3 regions of the Lysinibacillus sp. NPDC056220 genome follow, and region 2 is predicted to be linked to each of the others. Evidence: riboswitches for the same ligand, from Rfam matches in the RefSeq annotation. Region 2 holds a riboswitch; each other region holds the start of a gene.
The links. A riboswitch is a leader RNA that binds a small molecule or an ion and turns the genes downstream of it on or off. The one in region 2 is predicted to bind thiamine pyrophosphate.
Positions count from the first base shown of each region.

Region 1: linked by a shared signal. The riboswitch ahead of thiW (energy coupling factor transporter S component ThiW) and the one ahead of thiM (hydroxyethylthiazole kinase) in region 2 are both predicted to bind thiamine pyrophosphate.
Region 3: linked by a shared signal. The riboswitch ahead of thiT (energy-coupled thiamine transporter ThiT) and the one ahead of thiM (hydroxyethylthiazole kinase) in region 2 are both predicted to bind thiamine pyrophosphate.

Region 1 covers NZ_JBMOXD010000001.1:671,581-679,470, reverse strand. The annotation lists gene ACOZBY_RS03300 (AAA family ATPase) at 1-337, shown strand, start outside; gene ACOZBY_RS03295 (DUF58 domain-containing protein) at 334-1,209, shown strand; gene ACOZBY_RS03290 (vWA domain-containing protein) at 1,221-2,966, shown strand; gene ACOZBY_RS03285 (VWA domain-containing protein) at 2,950-5,547, shown strand; gene thiW (energy coupling factor transporter S component ThiW) at 5,624-6,130, opposite strand; TPP riboswitch at 6,225-6,332, opposite strand; gene ACOZBY_RS03275 (MFS transporter) at 6,392-7,588, opposite strand.
Region 2 covers NZ_JBMOXD010000002.1:121,449-129,338, forward strand. The annotation lists gene thiI (tRNA uracil 4-sulfurtransferase ThiI) at 1-367, shown strand, start outside; gene ACOZBY_RS05615 (alpha/beta-type small acid-soluble spore protein) at 520-738, shown strand; gene thiE (thiamine phosphate synthase) at 809-1,450, opposite strand; gene thiD (bifunctional hydroxymethylpyrimidine kinase/phosphomethylpyrimidine kinase) at 1,440-2,264, opposite strand; gene thiM (hydroxyethylthiazole kinase) at 2,252-3,019, opposite strand; TPP riboswitch at 3,105-3,203, opposite strand; gene mbcS (acyl-CoA synthetase MbcS) at 3,391-4,974, shown strand; gene sppA (signal peptide peptidase SppA) at 5,158-6,171, shown strand; gene ACOZBY_RS05645 (RDD family protein) at 6,184-6,810, shown strand; gene tpx (thiol peroxidase) at 6,948-7,451, shown strand; gene ACOZBY_RS05655 (class I SAM-dependent methyltransferase) at 7,541-7,890, shown strand, end outside.
Region 3 covers NZ_JBMOXD010000008.1:75,902-83,791, forward strand. The annotation lists gene ACOZBY_RS19175 (exonuclease SbcCD subunit D) at 1-610, shown strand, start outside; gene ACOZBY_RS19180 (AAA family ATPase) at 607-3,687, shown strand; gene ACOZBY_RS19185 (hypothetical protein) at 3,728-3,850, opposite strand; gene ACOZBY_RS19190 (DUF4870 domain-containing protein) at 3,907-4,230, opposite strand; TPP riboswitch at 4,357-4,464, shown strand; gene thiT (energy-coupled thiamine transporter ThiT) at 4,599-5,159, shown strand; gene map (type I methionyl aminopeptidase) at 5,331-6,086, shown strand; gene ACOZBY_RS19205 (hypothetical protein) at 6,115-6,828, opposite strand; gene ACOZBY_RS19210 (polyphosphate kinase 2 family protein) at 7,028-7,837, shown strand.

The DNA.
Region 1 (7,890 bases), on a different contig from region 2:
GGTGAAGGAAGTGCTGGTTGCTGATGAAATGCTTGAATTTGCAACCGATTTAGTAGTGGCAACGCACCCAGAAAGATCTGATGCTCTGGACGAGGTCAAGCAATATGCGATGTATGGCAGTGGACCTCGTGGTTTGCAAAGTTTAATAAAATTAGCAAAAGCTAGAGCGCTGATGAATGGTCGGTTCCATGTTTCAGTGGCTGATATTAAATCAGTAGCAAAACCTGTATTACGTCATCGGATGCTATTGAACTATGAAGGGGAGGCTTCAGGAAAAACAGCAGATGATGTCATTGATGTTATTTTAGAAAAGGTTCAACAAGGTGTTAGCAAGTGACAGCCAACTACTTATTGCCCGAAGACTGGTTAGCGAAAATCAGTCGTTTTCAAGTAGCTACTGCCTCCAAGCTACGCGGGCAGCATAAAGGCTCGCATCGTTCACAGCGCTTTGGGGCATCCCTCGATTTTTCGGATTTTCGAGAATATCATTTAGGTGATGATGTACGACAAGTGGATTGGAACGTCTTTGCCCGAACGGATAAATACTTTATTAAAAGATTTTTAGATGAACAAGAAATGCGCGTACACATCCTACTCGATACCACAAAATCAATGAGCATGGATGCCAAGTGGACTTTTGCTCGTCAAATAGTGGCATCCCTTGGTTTAATGGTACTTGGTAGAGACGATCGTTTATCTTTTTCATTTTTACAAGATGAAACGAAGCCTCCATTTCGTCGCAAGGGCGCCATGTATCGCCGAGCATTTTTACAAATAGTAACAGATATAGAGGAAGCAAGTTATTCGAATCCTTTTGCACAGGGTGCCTTAAAGGCTTTACCAAAGGATAGTACAGTGTTATTTATTGTTACAGATGGTCTAGAGTCAATTGAAGAATGGGAGCAACTTTTAAAAAGGCTACCACGCTATGCTGGCGATGTACGTATACTACAAATAGTGACGGAAGAAGAACTATCACCAAATTATTCAGGGGATGTGCGTCTTCTTGATCGTGAAACAGGTAATGAAGTCAATGTGACAATGTCCACTAAAGTACTAGAAACCTATCATGCAAGACGTTTATTACATGAAGAAGAGTTTGAAGCTATTTGTCGTCGTTTCGGCATTCGAAAATTACAATTGAAGGTGGAAGATGGTTTGCAACAGGCAATCTTTCAGCAATTATTAAAAGCACATTGGATTAGGTGAGGTGAGCCGTATTGGGCTTTAGTCAAATTATGTTTAGCTGGACGGCCATCATCCCGGTCATTGTCCTACTCTATTATTTCTTTCGAAAAAAATATACAGATCAGCCGGTCTCTTCAACACTTTTCTGGTCTGAGATTATGCAGGAAACACGGGTATCTCCTTATTTAAAGCATTTGCAAAAGAATGCCCTACTTTATTTACAGTTACTAGCATTGTTGCTTCTTGTGTTGGCACTCATGAATCCCTATGTGAAAAAATCAACGATTGTTGGTGAGCAAACTATATTTATTGTGGATACTTCTGCAACAATGTTAGCTGGTAAGGGGCAATCTACCTTTGACACACATAAACAGGAAATGCTGACGCTTATAGATGAATTAAATGGGAGACCAGTCACGTTAATTACGACTGGTTCAGCACCAAAAGCGATTTTGCAGCAAGAGACAAATGTTAAAGAAATCGAAAAAGGTATTAAAGACTTACAAGTAACCTATGAAACGGCAGAAATGGATAAGGCGCTAGATGTGGCACAAGCATTTGTAGGAGATACACCGACTTCCATCTATGTATTTACAGATGCACTTGATAAAAAACAACTACCTATGAATAAGGACTCCGTTAAATGGCTAGTTAGAGGTGCTGCGAAGGACTTAACAAATATTGCTATTACTCGATTTGCTGCAACAACAGATGGACAGGCTACAATGGCGCTTGTGCAGCTTCATAATGATACAGACAACGAGCAAAAGGTCACACTAGCATTACTAAATGAAGAGGGTAAAGAGTTAGTAGCTGAGAATATCGCTGTTCCTCCAAAGGAAGCGATAACTAAAACCTTCAAGGAGTTACCTTTAGAAAAATCGATGACAGCGATTATTGATGCGCAAGATGATTATGACGTAGATAATCAACAAACGGTTTTCCTACAAACGGCTACTTCAAAAATTGTGGTTGATCAGGGCATGCATCAATTGATTCAAAAAGGATTTCAATCCGTAAGCACGGGTGTGAAAATCGTTCCGCCTTTACAAGTAATGGACAATCAGGATGCTACGGTGATTACCAATCAAGCCATCTTGCTAGAAAAGATGAATAAACCTCTTGTGTTATTTGGCCGTGATGATGCTGAAAAGGTAGAGGTAAGTGGCATAGTAAGTACTAAAAGTGATGCTTTATTTGCTTTTAGCGAGCTCAAGGATGTTTATGTTAGCGCCTTGTATCCTGGATTTACAAATTATGAAACTATCGCTACTGTTGGAGAAAAGCCGTTTATACAGCGCTCTCCTAAAGGGGATATCGTCGTCTTAGCAGATATTGCAGATACGGATTGGCCACTACACCCATCATTCCCGTTATTTTTATGGAGTACTGAACAGCAGTTATCAGAATCCATTGGTTCACTCGGTATTTTCACACCAAATGAACAAAGAGTAGTAGCTTTAGCGCAGGAAGACTGGAGTGTATATTCACAAGAAGATGAATTTCTATCATTGGTTACAGATGGTATGCTAACTGCGCCAACAAAACCTGGCATCTATTTTGTGCGTTCTAATAATGAAGAAAAACATTTTATTGTACAATTGCAGGCGCAAGAACGTGTTATTGAGCAAGGAACAAGCTATATATTGGGGGATATTTCTGATAACGGAAAGGCTGAGATTTCGAAGGCTTCTTTTGTCCCTTGGCTAATTCTTATTATTTTAGTTTTACTTGTTTTAGAGTGGGAGGTGCAACGACGTCGTGGATTTACGAATTGATATGCCATTCATATTGTTGCTATTACTTCCATTACTCATCTATTTTGGTTGGACCTATTGGCGAGAACGACAGCGACTAAAAAAGAGTCATGCTATCGTACTTATGATTCGCATGCTAGCGGTAGGCTGTTTAGTTTTCGCATTGGCAGGGCCGTATCTTTTATTACCTATAAAAGAAGAACAAATCGTGTATCTAGTTGACCGCTCAGCTTCCATGAATGGGACTGAAGATGAGATGGTACAGTTTATACAGGATAGTTTACAATCGAAAAAAGATGAACAGCTTGCAGGGCTGTATTCATTCTCATCAACATTACAAACAGAAGCCATTATGACTAAAACATTAAAGGAAGTACCAAAGTTTACGGAAATAAAGGCTACTGATCAAACGAATATAGAACAAAGCCTGCAACTTGCCACAGGTATTATAGATCCGAAAAAAGCAACACGCCTTGTGCTATTAACAGATGGCAATGAGACAAAGGGAAGTGCTTTAGATTTCGCCACGAAGTTTAAAGGCTCCAATATTAGTGTGGATGTTGTGCCCTTCAGTCAGCCTGTTGTGAATGATGTTTCATTAAAAAGCTTTGTGTCCCCACAAGTTGCCTATGTAGGTGAGCAACAACAACTGGTAACAGAAGTGCATGCAACAACAGCTGGACAAGGCGAGCTATTATTATATGAAAATGATGAACTGATTCATCGTGAGGGAGTCGAGCTAGCCGAAGGAACGAATATGTTTACCTATAAACATGCAGCGACTGGTGAAGGGCTGGTGAAATATGAAGCCGTTGTTCAAGTAGGACAGGACGCAATATTTGAAAACAATAAATTAACAAGTGTCACAATGGTACAAAGCGAACCACATTTACTCATTGTGAATGGCTATGAAACAGCTTCACCACTAGCGGCAGCACTTGGTCAGCAATCAATAGGCTATGATGTAAAATCACCTGAAAGCTTGCCAAATGAACTCTCCAGTTATTTGCAATATAATGCCATTATTTTTGATAATGTACCGGGACATTTAGTCGGTGAGGCAAAAATGAGTGTGATAGAGCAAGCAGTCAAAAACTTTGGTGTTGGTTTTGCAATGGTGGGTGGAGAAAATAGCTTTGGTTTAGGTGGTTATTTTAAAACACCAATTGAAACTTTATTACCTGTTGAAATGGAGATAAAGGGGAAAGAACAATTACCTTCGCTAGGACTTGTCATTGTGCTAGACCGTTCTGGCAGTATGTCAGGATCCAAGCTAGAGCTTGCAAAGGAAGCGGCTGCACGATCAGTTGAAATGCTACGTGATGAAGATACATTAGGATTTATAGCATTTGATGATCGTCCTTGGGAAATTATAGAGACTGGACCTTTGAATAATAAAGAAGAGGCAGTGGATACCATTTTATCCGTTACACCAGGAGGCGGAACAGAAATCTATGGTTCACTGGCAAAAGCATATGAAAACCTAGCAGATATGAAACTGCAACGTAAGCATATTATTCTTTTAACGGATGGACAATCGCAGCCAGGAAATTATGACGATTTAATTGAACAAGGAAAAGATAACGGAATAACCTTATCGACAGTAGCTATTGGTCAAGACGCGGATGCAAACTTATTGGAAGCTCTGAGTGAGATGGGGAGTGGACGTTTCTACAATGTTATCGATGAGCAAACTATTCCGTCCATTTTATCTCGTGAAACGGCCATGATTTCCCGTACGTACATTGAAGATAATCCATTCTATCCTGTACTGTATAATGCAGGGGGATGGAATACGCTATTTGCCAATGGCGTTCCACAAATGAATGCTTATATTGGAACAACCGCAAAGCAGGGTGCTACCGTCGTGGCTGAAAGCGAAAAGGAAGATCCAGTATTAGCACAATGGCAATACGGTCTTGGCAAAACATTCGCATTTACTTCTGATTCAACAGGAAAGTGGTCAGGAGACTGGGCAAGATGGCAGGACTGGGGCACATTTTGGCAAACGCTTATTTCGCAAATGCTCCCAAGTTATAATGACGTTGCCTACGATGTAAGAGTAGAATCAGATGGATCCTTTATGATTACAGACCCTACAAATGAAGCAGCATTTTTAGATATTGTGGCTGTTAATGAAGCGGGTGAAGAGCTAGACACACAGCTTGAAACTATATCAGCCTCTCAGGTGCGAGCTGTGGTACAAGCTGAGCCGGGGTTAATCTTCTTCCGTATCGCTGATGAAAAGGAAACGATTTATCAGGCGGGATTAAGTGTTCCTTACAGCGCTGAATATGAACTTCTTCCTGTTAATGATAAATTAATAGAAGAAATAACCGAACAAACAGGTGGTGCTGTTTTAAAAGAACCACAAGAAGTGTTCCGTGACTTTACAAAGCAAGGGGCGGATCGTCAAAACATTGCCACATGGCTTCTCCTTGCAGGTATGCTCTTATTCTTTATTGATATAACAATAAGGCGCTTTGGCTGGAATTTCCTAACGAAGTCGAAGAAAAAGGAGCAACTGGTAGAGGATCTCCCTGTACAAGCAGAAGACACGAAGGTAGCACAACTATTAAAGGGTATGAAAAAACGCCAATAATTTAGTTTAGATGAAAGCAGTGCGAATTTCGCACTGCTTTTTGTACATTCATGGAAAAAGAAATCCTCCTACGACACTATTTAATAAAGAGAGTAGGATTAAAATATCTTACTAGCACCGTTTTTCGCAAACTGCTAGCTACTAAAATGCCTAAAATTGCTCCAATTGTACTTGATATTAAAAAGGCAGGCATAAAAAACAAGGCTGCTACGGAAGTTCCCATTAGTACCTTTGCATAGGGCACTGCTACAAGTGATGCTAGAAGACCAGTGCCAATCACTTCACCCAAACCAGCAAACCAAATTTTACCGCTATATTTATAGGCAAGCCCTGCGCATAATGCACCAATAATACTACCAGGAATGGCTAAAAGAGAGCCTGTCCCTGTAAGGATTCGAATAATGGCCGTAACAAAGGCAACTACAACTGTAGATACGGGTCCAAGTATAATGGCTCCTATTACGTTAATAGCGTGCTGCACCGGATAAGCACGAGCAATCCCAGTTGGAATGGAGATAAAAGTAGAACCTGCAATAGCAATCGCTACTAATAAAGCCATAATTGTTAATTTTCTAATAGACATGTTAGGTGTACTCCTTTTCATTTTAGCCACTAGGAAAATGAAAAAAGCCGCTTCCTTCAAACGACAGGAAGCGGCCTTGCTTATACACTGAAAATAGCAAGAAGCGCCACTTCCCTCCGCTAGTATGAACTAGATCAGGTTCGAAGGGTCCGTATATAACCATATACGTCTCAGCCTTTAGAAGACTCCCCTAGTGGTAAGTATTTTTCTATTTTTTAGAAGTGTAACATACTTCAATAAATAGTCAATAAGAGTTACCTATTAATGTGAATCTGGATGCATAAGCTGAGGCGCCTTTTTCAATGTCCAAATCAGGGCAAGGAAGAAGCAAGCTAATAAGATAATGGCACCAAAAATATAAGGACTGTTCATATTCCAGTCAAATAAAAAACCAGCCAAAGCGGGTCCAATCATATTTCCTAGACTCATATAGGCATTATTCAAGCCGGCTGCGAATCCTTGCTCTTTTTCTGCAAGTTTTGATATGAGAGTATTAACAGCTGGACGAATCAACGTTGTCGCCGTAGAGAAGATGGTTGCAACAACTAATATTAGTGCAAAACCAGAAACAAATAATATTAAGAAAATAGCAACGGCCGCAATAAATAAATTGACCAAAACTACTTTCATTTCACCAAACCGTTTAAAGAGTGGCGTAATAATAAACATTTGTACAATTACCCCAAACGCACCACCAACAACTAAAATGATGGCAATATCGCCAGGTGAGTAATTAAATTTCTCTGTCACAAATAGTGATAAGGTCGTTTGGAAGTTAGCAATCCCAAATGAGAATACCATCATAATAATTAACATAACAAAATAAGGCATATGTACAGAGCGAGCCATCTGTTTTACCAGATTATCTTGCTTTTGACTATTTTGCGCAGTATTTGGCTTTGTAGATGGTAATAAAAAGTAAGATAAAATAGCCGCTAAAATGGCGGCAGCTCCCGCCATGAAAAATGGAAAATGTAAGCTAACCTTTGCAAGGAAACCACCAATTCCAGGGCCAATCATAAAGCCGAAAGACATAGCAGCTCCTAACAAACTCATTCCTTTTCCGCGTTCTTCATAAGTTGTCACGTCTGCTACAAAAGCCATAATAGGAGGTGCTACAAATGCAGAGCCAAGGCCACCTAAAAAACGTGCTAAAAAGAGCATCCATACATCTGTAGAAAGGCCAAAACCGATTTGTGCAAGTCCTGTTAGTATAAGACCGAAAATAATTAAATTTTTCCGCCCATACTGGTCCGAAAGATTCCCAGCAATTGGAGAAAATACGAATTGTGCTAAGGCGAACGTTGCAATAAGCATGCCTAGAACTTGTCCTGCTGCTCCAAATATTCTTAAATATTCAGGCATTACAGGAATAATAATTCCAATACTCCCCATTGCGATAAACATGTTAAACATTAAAATATACAAAGCCGCCTTATTGGACTTCTGCTGGGTCATCGACAAGCCCCCCTTTTTGTAATCAAATATAGTACAGTCTATCATAAAGAATTATGGCTGGCTAATAGTTGAGATTGCTGTAACTGGTTCGATATGTAGAATGATTTTCCAGAAAAGCTTTTATCTCATAAAAATTCGGGGTGTGGAGTGAGGAGAGAGAATTGCTTTTTCTAGAGACTTGAAGTAGGGAGAGTAAAAAACTAGTGAAAATAAATAATTGCGTTTGCCATTACCTATAACCGTGTAGATGAAAGTTAAAGATGAAGTTATAATGCGCAGGTGTCGTACGACGTAGATTCAAG
Region 2 (7,890 bases):
TGCGATTGTCACGGGAGAAAGCCTTGGACAAGTAGCGAGTCAAACACTTGAAAGCTTAACGGCTATAAATGCAGTAACGAATACGCCTATTTTACGACCATTAATTTCATCAGATAAATTAGAAATCATTGAGTTAGCTGAACAAATTGGCACCTATGAAACATCTATTCAGCCTTTCGAGGACTGCTGTACAATCTTTACGCCTGCTAGTCCTAAAACAAAGCCTAAGCTCGAAAAGGTTGAGCATTACGAAAGCTTTTCTGATTTTGATGAACTTATAGCACGTGCTGTCAAAAATCGTGAGGTCTATATTTTCCCTAAGAAAGAAGAAGAGCAACAGCAAGATAAGTTTGCTGATCTTTTATAAATCAAAAGTTCAAAAACCGTCTCAAATAGCCTATTTGAGACGGTTTTTTTTGTATAGTTCGGCATATGCCAATAGAGGTACAATTTACCTTTATTTTTTTTGTATTAAAAATCTAATAACGCACATTCTATATTCACAAGGAGGTGAGAAACATGGCTTCAAACAACAACCGCAGTTCAAACCAGCTTGCAGTACCTGGTGTACAACAAGCACTTGATCAAATGAAATACGAAATTGCACAAGAATTTGGTGTTCAATTAGGGGCTGACGCTTCAGCTCGTGCTAACGGTTCCGTTGGTGGTGAAATCACTAAACGTCTTGTACAAATGGCAGAATCTCAATTAAAGGGTATGCCAAACAACAACCAATAAATGCTAAATAAGCATTTATAAACTTAAAACCAGTGACCGTAAAAGGCACTGGTTTTAGTTTGTTTAAAGATCATCTTTTTATGCGATTTAAAGACTTAAATATGGATACTGTTTGTTCAATATCCTCACTTTCACAGAGAGCAGAGATAACAGCAACTCCATCAGCACCAGCTTGAAAAACAATATCAGCATTTATCCCATTTATACCACCTATAGCCACGATAGGTAAGTTAGGCTGTAATTTGGAAGCCTTCTGTAAAAAATTGGTGCCACATGGTGGCTGTGCATCACTTTTAGATGTTGTGGCAAAAATAGGGCCGATACCTACATAATCAGCATGATGATCAATAGCTATTTGTAGTTCCTCCTGCGAATGTACGGAAACGCCAAGAATCCGGTTCGCCATTTTTTTCCGTGCAATGGCAATCTGTTCATCATCTTGTCCAATATGGACACCATCAGCACCAAGTCGTACTGCTAGATCCACGTCATCGTTAACAATAAACGGCACATGGTAATGTTGACATAATTGTTGACACTGGCGGGCAAATTGCTCATAAGCTAGTCCTGTTAATGCGTAAGGACCTTTTTCACGTAATTGAAACATGGTTATGCCAGCCCTCAGCGCTTTTTCGAGAACAACTAACGGCTCTTGATGGGAAACATTGCTTGTACCCATAATAAAATAAAGCTGTAAATCCTCACGTTTCAACTAACTTCACCTCGCAGGCACCATTATGCAGCCGATAAGCAAAATGATTTGTAGGGCCATGACCATTACCAATGGCTAAATCATGCATAATAGCTAATTGTATAAATTTTTTAGCTTCAATAACAGCTTTTTCAATTGTCAAACCTTGAGCAATAAAAGCAGTGAGAGCTGCTGAAAATGTACAACCTGTACCATGTGTGTTTTTCGTTGGAATACGAGGAGACTGCATGGAAAAATATTTGTCATTTTTTATAAATACATAATCAATCGCATATAACGAATTGGGGAGATGCCCACCTTTAATGATGACACAGTGAACACCTAGTTGGAAAAAGCATTGAGCGACCTCCTCCATATCAGAGAATTGATTTATTTTTCTTCCAGTAAGTGCCTCTGCTTCTGGTATATTAGGTGTCACAATTGTAGCAAGTGGTAGTAAAGAAATGCGCATGGCTTCAATAGCCTCTTGCTGCAATAAGTTTTCTCCACCTTTTGCAATCATAACTGGATCAACAATTAGTGGGATTTTTAAATCCTGTAAAATGTGTGCGATTGTCTGAATAATATCCGAGGAATAAAGCATCCCCGTTTTAATCGCAGCAATCGAAAAATCTTCTAGTAATGCATGAAATTGTTTTTCAACAAAATTAACTTCAATTGGGAAAACCCCTGTTACACCTCGTGTGTTTTGAGCAGTTAAAGCTGTAATAACTGAGGTACCGAAAACCCCTAATTCCTGGAATGTTTTTAAATCAGCCTGAATACCAGCGCCACCACCACTATCTGAGCCTGCAATTGTCGTTACAATATGCATGAAGCCTCACCCTCCTTTGAAAGACGATGAAGGGCATTTAGCAAAGCAATTTGAATATCCCCGATATCCTCTGTAAAGGCTGATGCTAGCTCAGCTGCTTTTTTGTAGTAAGTGAGGGTTTCCACTAATTGACTGTATGGATCTTCTCCTGAACAGTAGGCGGCTCCACATATAGCACTAAGTAAACAGCCTGTACCAGTGACTTCTGTCATTTGTGAATTTCCACCAGTTATCCATTGGCTCTGCACACCGTCTGTCATAAAATCATGTTCGCCTGTAACAATGACTATACAGTTGTAGCGTTGAGCCAATAATGTTGCTTCTGTTTCTATGTCAATAAATCCATCACCACTATCAACACCTTTTTGTTGCCATTCCACATTCACTAATGCCGCAAGTTCTCCCTTGTTACAGCGTATGACCGCAAATTGTATGTCTGTAAGTAATAGGTGTACGGTTTCCTTGCGATAAACTGTGGCACCTGCGCCAACTGGATCTAATATAACAGGAATACTAAGGGTATTTGCCTTTTTTCCTGCTAACAGCATCGCTTCCTTTGTTCGATCATTCAGTGTACCAATATTGATTAAAAGAGCTTCTGCAATGGCGACCATTTCTTCTACCTCATGGCTGTCATCAGCCATGACAGGAGAGGCACCTAATGCCAATAAGCCATTTGCTTGGAAATTAGCCACAACATAATTAGTTATACAGTGTATAAGCGGTTGTTGTTGACGAATCGTTTGAAAAATCATTTTAGTCCTCCTTCATGGGTGGACGTAAGCACGCAAAAAAGGCTCTTTTGTGTAAAAATGCACGAAAAAGAGCCTTTCATCTGAAAAAAAGATGTTCATTGCTCCCTACGTCAGTATTAACTAACAGGTTCAAAGGGTCAGGTTTTACCTTCTCAACTCTTTATGAGTCCCCCTGCAATCTTGCTTTTAGTTGACCAAAATGTACCATACTTTTCATATGTATTCAATAGCAAGTTTTCCTATCAACAAAACGTGACTGATGCCATATAGGTAAGTATGATAGTTGTCATGACTTTACTCAAATCAAGTGTAAACCATTGAAAATTCTAAGAAAGGAGTATAATGTGTCTTATCAAAAGGGGGCATTTGCCATGAAAAGACAAGAATTAGTAGCACCAGAATGGTATAACATAACTGATGAATTTGAAAAATATGCTAAGGATTCAACTAAAAATGCATTGATAATTTATGAAGAGCATTCTGATGTACAATTTATCACCTACGCACATTTACTTGAAAGAGCGAATCAGGCGGCACATGTCTTTACAAAAAATGGATTAACTAAAGGTGATGTCATTTTAGTGATGGTACCACGCTCAGTAGAAGCATACATTGTCTATATTGCTGCATTAAAAGCGGGTTTAACAATCATTCCAAGCTCTGAAATGCTAAGAACAAAAGATATTGAGTATCGTATTCATCATGCCGATGCTAAAGCAATTGTGGCCTTTGAGCCTTACATTCAGCAATTTGATCAAGTAGAAAATTTACAAGAGGTGCAGCTATTTGTTATTGGAAATGCTCATGAGCCATGGCAGCCATTGTTAGACATAATGCGAAAGCAACCAACAACTTACATAAGTTCTACACCAACAAAAAGTACAGACCATGCATTTTTAGCTTATACAAGTGGCACAACAGGAAATCCGAAAGCTGCAGTGCATACGCATAGCTGGGGCTATGCACATTTACGGACAACAGCTCCTCATTGGCTAGGAGTACAAGAAAATGATATTGTATGGGCAACCGCAGCACCAGGATGGCAAAAATGGATTTGGAGCCCGTTTCTCGCCATTTTAGGCAGTGGTGCCACTGCTTTTGTCTATAAAGGAAAGTTTGATGCGGCAACCTATTTAACATTGCTTGAAAAATTTAAAATGAATATCTTATGTTGTACACCGACTGAATATCGTTTTATGGCAGCACTTGACAATTTACAGGAGTATGATATCAGTTCAATTCGACAAGCTGTTTCAGCAGGTGAGCCCTTGAACAGTGAAGTTATAAAAAAATTCGCGGATACTTTTCATCTACAGGTGCGAGATGGTTATGGTCAAACAGAAAATACCTTACTGGTAGGGACTATGGTAGGTATGGAGGCAAGAGTTGGTTCGATGGGGAAGCCTACCCCTGGCAACACCGTTGAAATTATAGACGATTTTGGTGAGCCAGTAGCTATAGGAGAAGTAGGTGATATTGCCGTTCATCGAGAAACACCTGCACTCTTTAAAAGATATTTAAATGATCCAGAACGTACAAATTTACAATTTCGTGGTGATTGGTATATAACAGGGGATCGAGCTTATAAAGATGCGGACGGCTACTTTTGGTTTGAAGGACGCGGGGATGATGTCATTATTTCCTCAGGTTACACAATTGGACCCTTTGAAGTGGAGGATGCGTTGATGAAGCATCCGACTGTGAAAGAGGTTGCTGTCATTGCAAGCCCTGATAGAGTTCGCGGGAACATCGTTAAAGCATTTATTATCCTGCAGTATGGTGTTAATGGTGATCAAGGGCTTATTCAAACCCTTCAAAATCATGTGAAATCATTAACAGCACCTTATAAATATCCACGTGCTATTGAATTTGTTACAGAGTTACCCAAAACTGCATCTGGTAAAATTAGACGTGTCGAATTAAGGCAACAAGAAATAAAAAAATGTATACAATAATCATTTCCTAGGAAATAATGTCGAAAATCAGAGTTCATCAAAGAAATGAACTTTGATTTTTTTTGTAATTTTAGGTAAGGTATTATGAGGAAATAAATAGAATAAAACTAATTGCATATTATTGCAAAAAAATGAAACTAATGAGCAAGTCATACGTATTACGTCATAAGGAGGCGGAAAGAGATGAATGTTAAAAGGTGGGTTGCATTAATAGTAGCAGGTGTTCTTTTACTGTTTTCATTGGGGATTAATACCATTTTTGCGCTATTTAAAGCAGATTTCCTAGGTAATTTTGATAGTTTAATGGCAGGAAATAACTTAGATGTATATGAAAATGTAATCGAAGGGGATAATTTTGATAAAAGGATTGCCTATTTAAAGGTGGATGGCACGATCCAAGATATTGGCTCAAGTTCACTATGGCAGCCTGTTGCATATGATCATCAATTTTTCCTAGAACAATTGGATAGTATTTTGTACGATGATACGATTGAAGGAATTGTTTTAAGTGTTAACTCTCCTGGTGGAGGGGTAAAAGAATCTGCTGAAATTTATAAAAAGCTGTTAAAAATTAAAGAAGAAAGACAAATTCCAATTTATGTATCAATGGATTCAATGGCAGCATCTGGTGGTTATTATATTTCAGCTCCAGCAGACAAAATATTTGCACATCGTGATACAATAACAGGCTCAATTGGTGTTATCATGCAATCTATTAATTATCAAGCATTGGCTGAAAAAGTCGGTGTCAAATTCGAAACGTTTAAATCTGGTGAGCATAAGGATATGCTAAGTCCAATGCGTGATGTGACACCAGAGGAACGTGCAATGATGCAGGATATGATCAATGAAACATATGAAGAATTTGTGGATATCGTTGAACAAGGACGTAATATGTCAGAAGCCGATGTGAAGAAAGTGGCGGATGGCCGTATTCTTGGTGGTACAAAAGCACTTGAAGCTGGTTTAGTCGATGAAATTGGCGACGAAGAAGCTGCCATTGCAGCCTTACGCGCCGATTTTGGACTAGAAGATGCTGTATTATTTGAATATGCTTATGATATGGGCGGATGGCAATCATATGTTGGGATGAAAATTGGCTCCATGTTCGGTCCTTCAGCAGAGGAAAAAATGCTAATGAAAATTATGACAGATTACAATGCACCTAAAATGATGTATTTATACGGGGAATACTAAGGAGGGAGTTCAATGACAAACAATGAAGTTGTTATGCAAGGTTCACCCTCAATGGAAAATAACTTTTTTAACAATGGTACGGAAGATTTAGCAAGGCAAAAAAACTACACATTAAAAACAGCAGGCTTTTGGATTCGATTGTGGGCATTTTTATTGGATGGGTTTATTGTGTCTGCTGTAGTTGGAATACTCTTTAATCCTATCTTTTATTTAATGGATTGGTCCTTATCAGAATCAGTTTGGTATGCTCCAATCTCCATTATTTCAGCGGTTCTTTATTATAGTTATTTTGTCCTTATGACAAAATTCTTTGGTCAAACGCTAGGGAAGATGGTATTTGGATTACGTGTCATTTCATTAAAGCATGGTAACCTTACTTGGTCAGATGTATTATTCCGTGAATGGATTGGGCGTATTATTAATAATATTGTGATGCCTCTTTATATTTTGGTAGTTATTTTACCAGACAATCAAGGGCTGCATGACTATTTCGCCGATACAACAGTGGTGCATGAGAAAGTCTATATTGAAAAGAATTTAGTGCCACTTTCTATAGAGAAAAAAGATGAAAAGATAGCTTCTATTGAACAAGAGGGAAAACCTGAGCTAGAAAAACTAGAAGAAAAAAATGAACAATAAACAAGAGACTGTCTCAAACGATGAGACAGTCTTTTCTATTGCTAGCTAACACTTTGAATAAAGTAAGCTATCTTAGTTGCAATTAATTCCCTTCATTTAGTAATATTATGTACATATGATGATTAGGAGGCGTTTATATGGCACAAGTAACATTTAAAAATGGTCCAGTGACACTAGTAGGTAATGAAGTAAAGGTGGGCGATTTAGCACCAGCTTTTACAGTATTAGCGAATGACCTTTCACCTGTAACATTAAAAGATTCAGAGGGGAAAATTCGTTTATTTAGTGTTGTACCATCATTAGATACTGGTGTATGTGATGCTCAAACACGTCGTTTCAATGAAGAAGCAGCTAACTTAGGTGATAATGTAGTGATTTACACAGTATCTGTAGATCTTCCATTCGCTCAAAAACGTTGGTGTGGGGCAGCAGGTATTGATGCGGTTCAAACGGTTTCTGATCACCGCGACCTTTCATTTGGTGAGGCTTATGGCGTGTATATTCAAGAATTACGTCTTCTGACACGTGCTGTGTTTGTTGTGGATGAAAACAATAAAGTAACATATGTTGAGTATGTACCTGAGGCAACAGATCATCCAAACTATGAAGCGGCTATTGCAGCTGTCAAAGCACTAGCATAATGGCCTGCTTTTAGGCTAAGATAATACTAGACAAAGGGGCTGTGACGAGTGTTTGTCACGGCTCTTTTCTGCTTGAAAGGAAGTTATCTATGGAAAATATCGAGAAATTATTTGGTATGTTAAATGAGCATGCTGAAAAAATCGAAAAAGAGCACAATACAACTTTGTTAGAGGGGTTGCTAGATGGGCTAGAGGCATGGCTTGATGGCGAGGTTGATTTCTCACAAAAAGATGCAACGAAAGAGGATATTCGCAAGGCTATACAAATTGCCATTCTAAAAGGAATGCGTAAAAGCTCTCAACCAAACCATCAAATGACACCTGATACGTTAGGGTTATTAGTGGGCTATTTTGTTGAGCAAATCTTTGCTGAACGTCTTGAGCAAGAAAAAATATCGATTATGGATCCAGCAGTAGGTACGGGAAATTTATTGCTAAC
Region 3 (7,890 bases), on a different contig from region 2:
TGAGGAGGAAGCCAACACTAGTGATTCAGAGCGTCCGCTTTCTATAGGAGGCTCAGACTGTGTGAATGCTGCTTTATTTAAACCATTTCATTATACAGCACTTGGACATTTACATAAGGCACATTTTGTCTTAAATGAAACGATTCGCTATGCCGGTTCACCATTAAAATATTCATTATCTGAGCATCTACATGAAAAGGGCTTTTTAATTATCGATCTAGATGAGCACGGAAATAGTACTGTAACGAAAAGAAAATTGATGCCGAGAAGAGATTTGCGTGTAGTAGAAGGTCAGTTGGAGGAGTTATTAATGCTTCCACCAAGTGATGATTATGTATTTGTTAGATTGACAGATGCTACGTCCGTATCTTCGCCAATGGAACGTATTCGTACTGTTTTTCCTCATGCCCTGCATGTTGAACGTAAGATTTTACGACAAGAGAAACCAAGTGAGCTTCAAGTAGTAGAGGCAGAAAAGCTAGAAGATATAGATCTATTCCGCTCTTTCTTTACAGATATAATTGGGATTCAACCAGATGAAGATACCGAGCGCCTGTTTACAGAGATGTTACAGGAATTATTAGATAAGGAGCGAGAAACAGTAAAATGAAGCCATTAAAGTTAACGATTACGGCATTCGGTCCTTATAAAAATACGGAAATAATTGATTTTCAACAGTTAGGAGAACATCGATTGTTCGCCATCTCTGGCAAAACTGGAGCAGGGAAGACGACGATTTTTGATGCGATTTGTTATGCACTTTATGGGGCAGGTAGTGGTGAAGATCGCCAGGATACAGCTTTACTACGAAGTGGCTTTGCTGACGATGATGTGTATACAGCAGTAGAACTTATTTTTGAAATGCATGGAAGGGTCTATCAGATTTTACGTCAGCCCGGACATATAAAGGGAAAAAATAAAACAGCTACTGGTAAAAAAGTGGAGCTAGCGGAAGTTAGGGAGGGAATGCTCGATTATAACATTGTGGAAAAGCAGCAAACACTTGAGGTCGATAAAAAGATTCAGGAAATTATAGGTCTGACAAAGGATCAATTTAGCCAAATTGTGATGCTACCTCAAGGTGAATTTCGCAAATTATTAACGTCTGATTCAACAAACAAAGAGGTAATCTTACGAAAAATTTTCAAAACAGATCGCTTTGGTGCTATGACAAAGCTGCTTGATGCTAAACGAAAAGAAGCAGAGAGTGATCTTGAACGTGCCAAACAATTAAAAGAACATCTACTTGGTCAAATTGTTGGTGCACTTCCGCAACGTTCATCTCCTCTGTTCAAACAAATTGCGGATAATACGGAAAATATGTTTCAGCTCAAGCAAGCACTTGAAGAGGAGCTTACCTATTATAAAAAATGTTTTGAAGATATACAGCGACAATATGAGGAAGCTTATAATCATCATCAAAAAGAACAGGAATTTTACCGTTTAGCTAAAACGCTTAATGAACAATTTGAGGAGCAGTCCAAACGACAAGAACGACTACAAATGCTGTTAGATGAGCAAGATAAATACCATGCGAAGGAACGGGAAATAGCTTTAGCAGAACAAGCGGAGCGTTTACTATTACTCGAACAACAATGTATGGATTTACGAGCTGAACAAAATTTAAAAGAACAAGCCTATCAACAAGCCCAAAGTAGTCAGCTACAAACCAAGGAACTCTTACAACGAGCACAAGAAAAATATGAAGCGGAAGAGGCAAAAGAGTCTGAGCGGCAACTGCTTTTACAGCAAGAAATGCAACTCCAAGCATTGCTTCCTAAGTTTGAAGCGTATGACAGCCATGTACAGCAGCTGCAAATTGCTGAGCAATATGTGAAAACCGCCAAACAAGGTGCAGCGGATAATATAGTACTAATCGAAAAAGAAAGCGCACAATTAGAGCAGCTTTCACAATCAATTGAGCACTATGAAAAACAAATGGAACCATATGAAGGTTACTTAGAAAAACTTCCAAAGTTGCAGGAGCAAGTAACTTTGCTCATGCAGATGGAGAACTATACAAAAACGGTAGAGATAGCGAAACAGGATGTTATCGCAACTAAAGCTCGCTATCAGGACAGTAGACTGGAGCTTCAACAATTAGAGCAACGCTGGCTGACAAGTCAAGCAAGTGTTTTAGCTCAGCAGCTTAAAGAAGGGCAGCCTTGTCCTGTATGCGGGAGTACGGCTCATCAGCAAACTCATAATGAGAAATTGGAAATTGTTGAACTTGCTCAGGTGGAAACATTAAGGGTAAAAGTTTCTTCCGATGAACGTTTGTATTTGGAAAAAGAGGCAATGTTAAGAACCGCACAACAGCTTCAGCAAGAGACACTGAAACAATTAGATGCACACTCTATCAAGCAACAGGATCAAGCACAGATAATAGCTTCCTTAGAAAAAATGGAGAAAGAGATTACTAGCTTAAGGGTTATCAATCAACAGTTAGCTCAAACAAGAAAAAACCAGAAGGAACAGCGTTTAACAATAGAGCAATTGCAAAACAAACAATTAAAACTTGAGGAATATTTAAGCGAGCAGATGAAGAGCTGGACAAGACTTCAGGCAATTGTAGAGGAACAGCATAAGCAAATGCCAACAAATATTCCAACTTTACCGCAATTAAAACAAACGCTTACTGATGTTAGCCAACAGAAAATGGATTTTCAAAAATTATGGCAGGAAAGCCAACATCATTTACATGCCATGAAGGAAGCTGACAGTAATGCAAAACTAGCTGTGGAGATCGCCAAACAGAATTTTGAAGAATTAAAGCTCAAAATGAATGACAAGCGTGAACAGTTTTCAACAAGCATGCAGGAAGCGGGCTTTGTAAGCTATGAAGACTACGCAGCTGCGAAAAGAAGTGCCACTCAATTAGAGGAACTCCGGAGAGCATGCAGTGACTACACCCTTCAGGTTCATACGTTAAAAATTCAAATTTCAGAAGGAGAAAAACATCTTCAAGGAAAAGAGGAGCAAGATTTAGCCTTGATGGAGGCGACTGTGAAAAGCCTCCGAATCGCCTATGAGGATGCCTTTAAACAACTTCAGCAAATAGATGGATTTGTGAAATCATGTCAAAGCTTTATGAACAAAGTCGAGGAAACAGAAAGAGAGCTACGTTTACTTGAGAGTGAGGCTGGACGTGTAAAGGAGCTATATGGCTTATTAAATGGGCAAAATTCGAAAAAGCTGTCCTTTGAACGATATATTCAAATAAATTATTTAGATCAAATTACAGAGGCAGCCAATATTCGCCTTAATCATTTATCGAATGGTCAATTTGAGCTTAGACGCTCAGACAGACTTGAAAAGCATGCAAAGCAAAGTGGACTTGGGCTTGATGTATATGATGCTTACACAGATCAATTACGAGATGTCAAAACGTTATCTGGTGGTGAAAAGTTCAATGCGTCATTAAGTCTTGCTCTGGGAATGGCGGATGTTATTCAAAGCTTCCAAGGCAATATTCATATTGAAACTATGTTTATTGATGAGGGCTTTGGCTCGCTCGATGAGGAATCATTAAATAAAGCAATAGACACCTTAATCGATTTACAAGATTCTGGCCGAATGATTGGCGTCATCTCCCATGTGCCTGAATTAAAATCCGCGATGCCAGCCGTTTTACATGTCGAAAAAACATTAAACGGACATAGTCAAACACACTTTGAAATAAAATAAAGGAAGGTGTATTTCCGGCTTAAGGAAATACACCTTCCTTTCATTTTTTCCGAGGACTGACTGTAGAAGTTGTCCCTTTTTTTGCTGCCATCACTTTTTTTACAATCGGTATAACAATCGGCGCTAATTTAACAGCGGTTTTTACTACCTTTGATACTTTCATTAAAAACACAGCTCCTTTTTTAATTACTTCTACCTGTTTATTCTAAAAGTAAAACATTAGCGGATAACTCGAACGGCTTGAATAATATTCCATATTACGATTCCGAGCGAGACAATTCCGTAAATGGCGAACGAAATGAACCAAACGATCATTACTGTACTATTACTTGAAGTGGGATCTAAACTAAAGGTAGAAAACACAAAGACAATGAAAAATAATATACCAAATACAAAAGGAATTAAATGAGACACTAGTGCGCGAATGGAATGTCTTTTGATATCAGCATCTTTCGAAACGAAATAAACAATCAATGGTACGATGAAAGGAGCAAAGAAAATACTGAGATAGCTGAAGGCAGATAAAATTTTTTGGTTCTCCATAGTTGTACCTCCTTTTTTAATATTTACGCATGGAAATCAGCAAAGTTTCAAAAATTAAGTATGGAAGAGGTTGTAATCATTCCATGCTTTGCGTACAATGTAATTATTCAAAGTAAATTCAGATGTAACGACCACAAGGGGAGCTGATGATGTCAGCTGAGACTGGGCACGTAATGCCTTTACTCTTTGAACCTGTAAGCTAGCACTTACGTAGGGATGTGGATAGAAACCGACACTTGTACGATGTGAGGCTCTGTCCTGGCATCGTTTTTTCATTCTTGAAAATAATAAGATGTCAGAGAGAATCAAATCAGCGCTTTTCTATTCCTGCTCTTGTATCCTACATCGGAACAAAGGAGAGAATATGTATGGACAAAAAAAGACTATTAATGTTAGTGGAGATTGCAATATTTGCAGCAATTGGCCTTGTGCTGGATCAGGTCTCGTTTAAAGTATGGGCACAAGGTGGCTCTGTTAGTCTTGTCATGGTACCAATTATGTTAATTGCTATTCGCTGGGGCTTAGTAGCTGGCCTAACAACAGGCTTACTTGTAGGTGTTATGCAAACCATGTTTGGCGCTTATATTGTACACTGGCTTCAAGGGTTACTAGATTATGGCGTCGCTTTCACAGTTGTAGGATTAGCAGCCATTGTGCGCAGACCTTTACTAGAGGCAGCAAGTCAACTAAACAAAACGAAAATGGCACTTTATATTATTTTAGGTACTGTGTTTGCAGGCTTCTTGCGTTATGTAGCACATACTACTGCTGGGGCTGTATTTTTTGCGGAGTATGCCGGCGATCAAAATGCATGGATTTATTCGATTATTTATAATGGTACATATATGCTTCCTGCTACAGTATTAACAGCCATTGTGGGAGTGTTATTATTCACAGCGGCTCCACAACTTATGCAACGTAAAGCATAATGCCATCCCCCTTCATGTTGGTGAAGGGGTTTTTTATATAGTTATAAGAGAATAGCGCTTTTTGCACTTTGCCAAGGAGGCACGCATACAATATTTAAAGCGTTTAGCGTTATACGTATAAAAAGTTATGTTATATTAAAGAGTAGATATTAGATGAAAGGGACGTTATACATGATTGTAAAAACGCAAGAAGAGATTGAAGCTTTTAAAAAAATTGGACGCATTTGTGCGGAGATCCGTGAAACAATGAAGGCTGCTACAAAACCAGGTGTCACAACACTTGAACTAGATGAAATTGCCGGTCGAATGTTTGCTGAGGCAGGTGCGATTTCTGGACCAAAAGGAGAATATGACTTCCCAGGATATACTTGTATTAGTGTCAACGAGGAAGTAGCGCACGGTATCCCAGGTAAACGTGTTATTCAGGAGGGAGATATCGTTAATATCGATGTTTCAGGCTCTTTAGATGGCTACTTTGCCGACACAGGTATTTCTTTTGTAGTCGGTGATGGCTATGAAGATAAAGAAAAACTATGTCGTGTTGCCAAAGATGCTTTTGATCGTGCAATGACAAAGGTAAAGGCTGGCTCTAAATTAAATCAAATTGGCAAGGCGGTAGAGCGCGAGGCGAATGCTAATGGCTTAACAGTTATCATGAATTTAACAGGCCATGGTTTAGGTCGTTCTTTACATGATGAGCCAAATCACATTTTAAATTATTATGATGCATGGGACTCTACGATTATGAAAGAAGGCATGGTTCTTGCAGTTGAGCCATTTATCTCTGCAAAAGCAGAGCATATAGTAGAAGCTGGTGATGGTTGGACATTCATAACACCCGATAAGTCTCTTGTTGCTCAAATTGAGCATTCAGTGATTGTTACAAAAGATAAACCAATTATCCTCACTTCATTAGACGAAGACTAGGATGACACAAAAAATCCTGCTCACCAAATTACTTTTGGTAGGCAGGATTTTTTTTAATGAATAAAATGCCAACAAAGAGTACACCACATAAAAATAACGCAGCGGTTGTTACGAGTAGCTCATCAAAACCATTATGTAAAGCGATTCCTATATAAGCCCATATAAAAACACTTGGATACATGATATCAAAGTGATGAAAGCGGATATGTAGCGCAATGACTCCACCTAATGTCAGTAAAATAACTGCCCAAAGAGGAGTACTTAGACCAAAACCGTTCCAACCATAAGCTGTTAACGTAAAGCTAATATTTGTGATGAAAATAAATGTCATCCATGCTAAATAAATGGCGAAAGGAATACGACCCGACAGTGATTTGTCATGAAGTGGATACGTATTGTACAACATAAATAGATACAAGACTAAGAGTAGGGTAATGCCGAGAGAAACAATAAATAATTCATGATGCCATACGTATATCATTAATGCTTGTAAAATATTTATGCAACTAAAGAGCGCAGACTGTTTCATAGATGTCTTTTTGATGTTCATCACTAACCAATAACCGATGAATAAATAAATGACAATCCAAATTAAATGACTTCCATCAACAGGTGCAAATACCACCGAAAAACGATTAGAAATTTCTAAAGAAGACTGACCGTTAAGTTTCATGAAAAAAGATGAAAAGGTTAGGATGAGTGAGACAATATACGAAATTGTCATCAATAAAAACCGAGGCATGCTTTCCTCTCCCTTCGTGTTAAATTGTATAGGGAAAAGACAAATAAGTATAGTACTGTCACTCATTTTATTATAACGGAAACTTCCATCAATGTATCGTGTTGTTTGCTAACACTATCTACAATTTACCATCTCAATAGGCATCCATTTATTTCTTTAGTACAATAAGAATATATACAAAATAAAGGAGTGAAGCTTTATGACACAAAACTTAAAAAATCTAGACCTATCTATTGAACTAGATAAAAAGATGTATAAAAAGAAATTAAAAGTACTCCAATATGAAATGTTAAATGCCCAACAATTTTTATTAAAAAACAAAATTGGTTTAATTTTAGTGTTTGAAGGTATGGATGCCGCTGGGAAAGGTGGAGCGATAAAACGTTTAATTGAACGTGTCGATCCACGTGGCTATGTCGTACACCCAATTTCAGCTCCACAGCCACATGAGCTACGCTATAACTATTTACAACGGTTCTGGAGAAAGCTACCTCAGCATGGGCAAATCGCTGTTTTCGATCGTTCATGGTATGGGCGTGTATTAGTAGAACGTATTGAAGGGTTCGCAACGAAGGAAGAATGGTCTCGTGCCTATGAGGAGATTAATAATTTTGAAAAGATTTTAACTGCGGGGGACTACATAATAATTAAGTTCTGGCTTCATGTTTCAGATGAGGAGCAATTAAAGCGTTTTAAGGAACGAGAACAAAATCCATATAAATCTTGGAAGCTAACAGAAGAGGATTGGCGCAATCGAGAAAAGTCACCACAATATATTGAGGCTGCCAATGAAATGTTTGACAAGACCGATAAGAAAAATGCTCCATGGATTTTAGTAGCTGGAAACGATAAAAAATATGCACGTGTGCAGGTGCTACAAGAAACGCTTGCACATATTGAACGAGAGGCACTGAAACGTGGACTTCATTTAACAAATGTATTAGACAATCCGCTTTTAGAAGATGCTGACTCATCCAGCCTGAACACCTTGAATGAGAAGAAGAAGTAAAAAATAAAATGTAAAATGATGGTGCTATGACATGAAGACATGAGCTGTTTTAG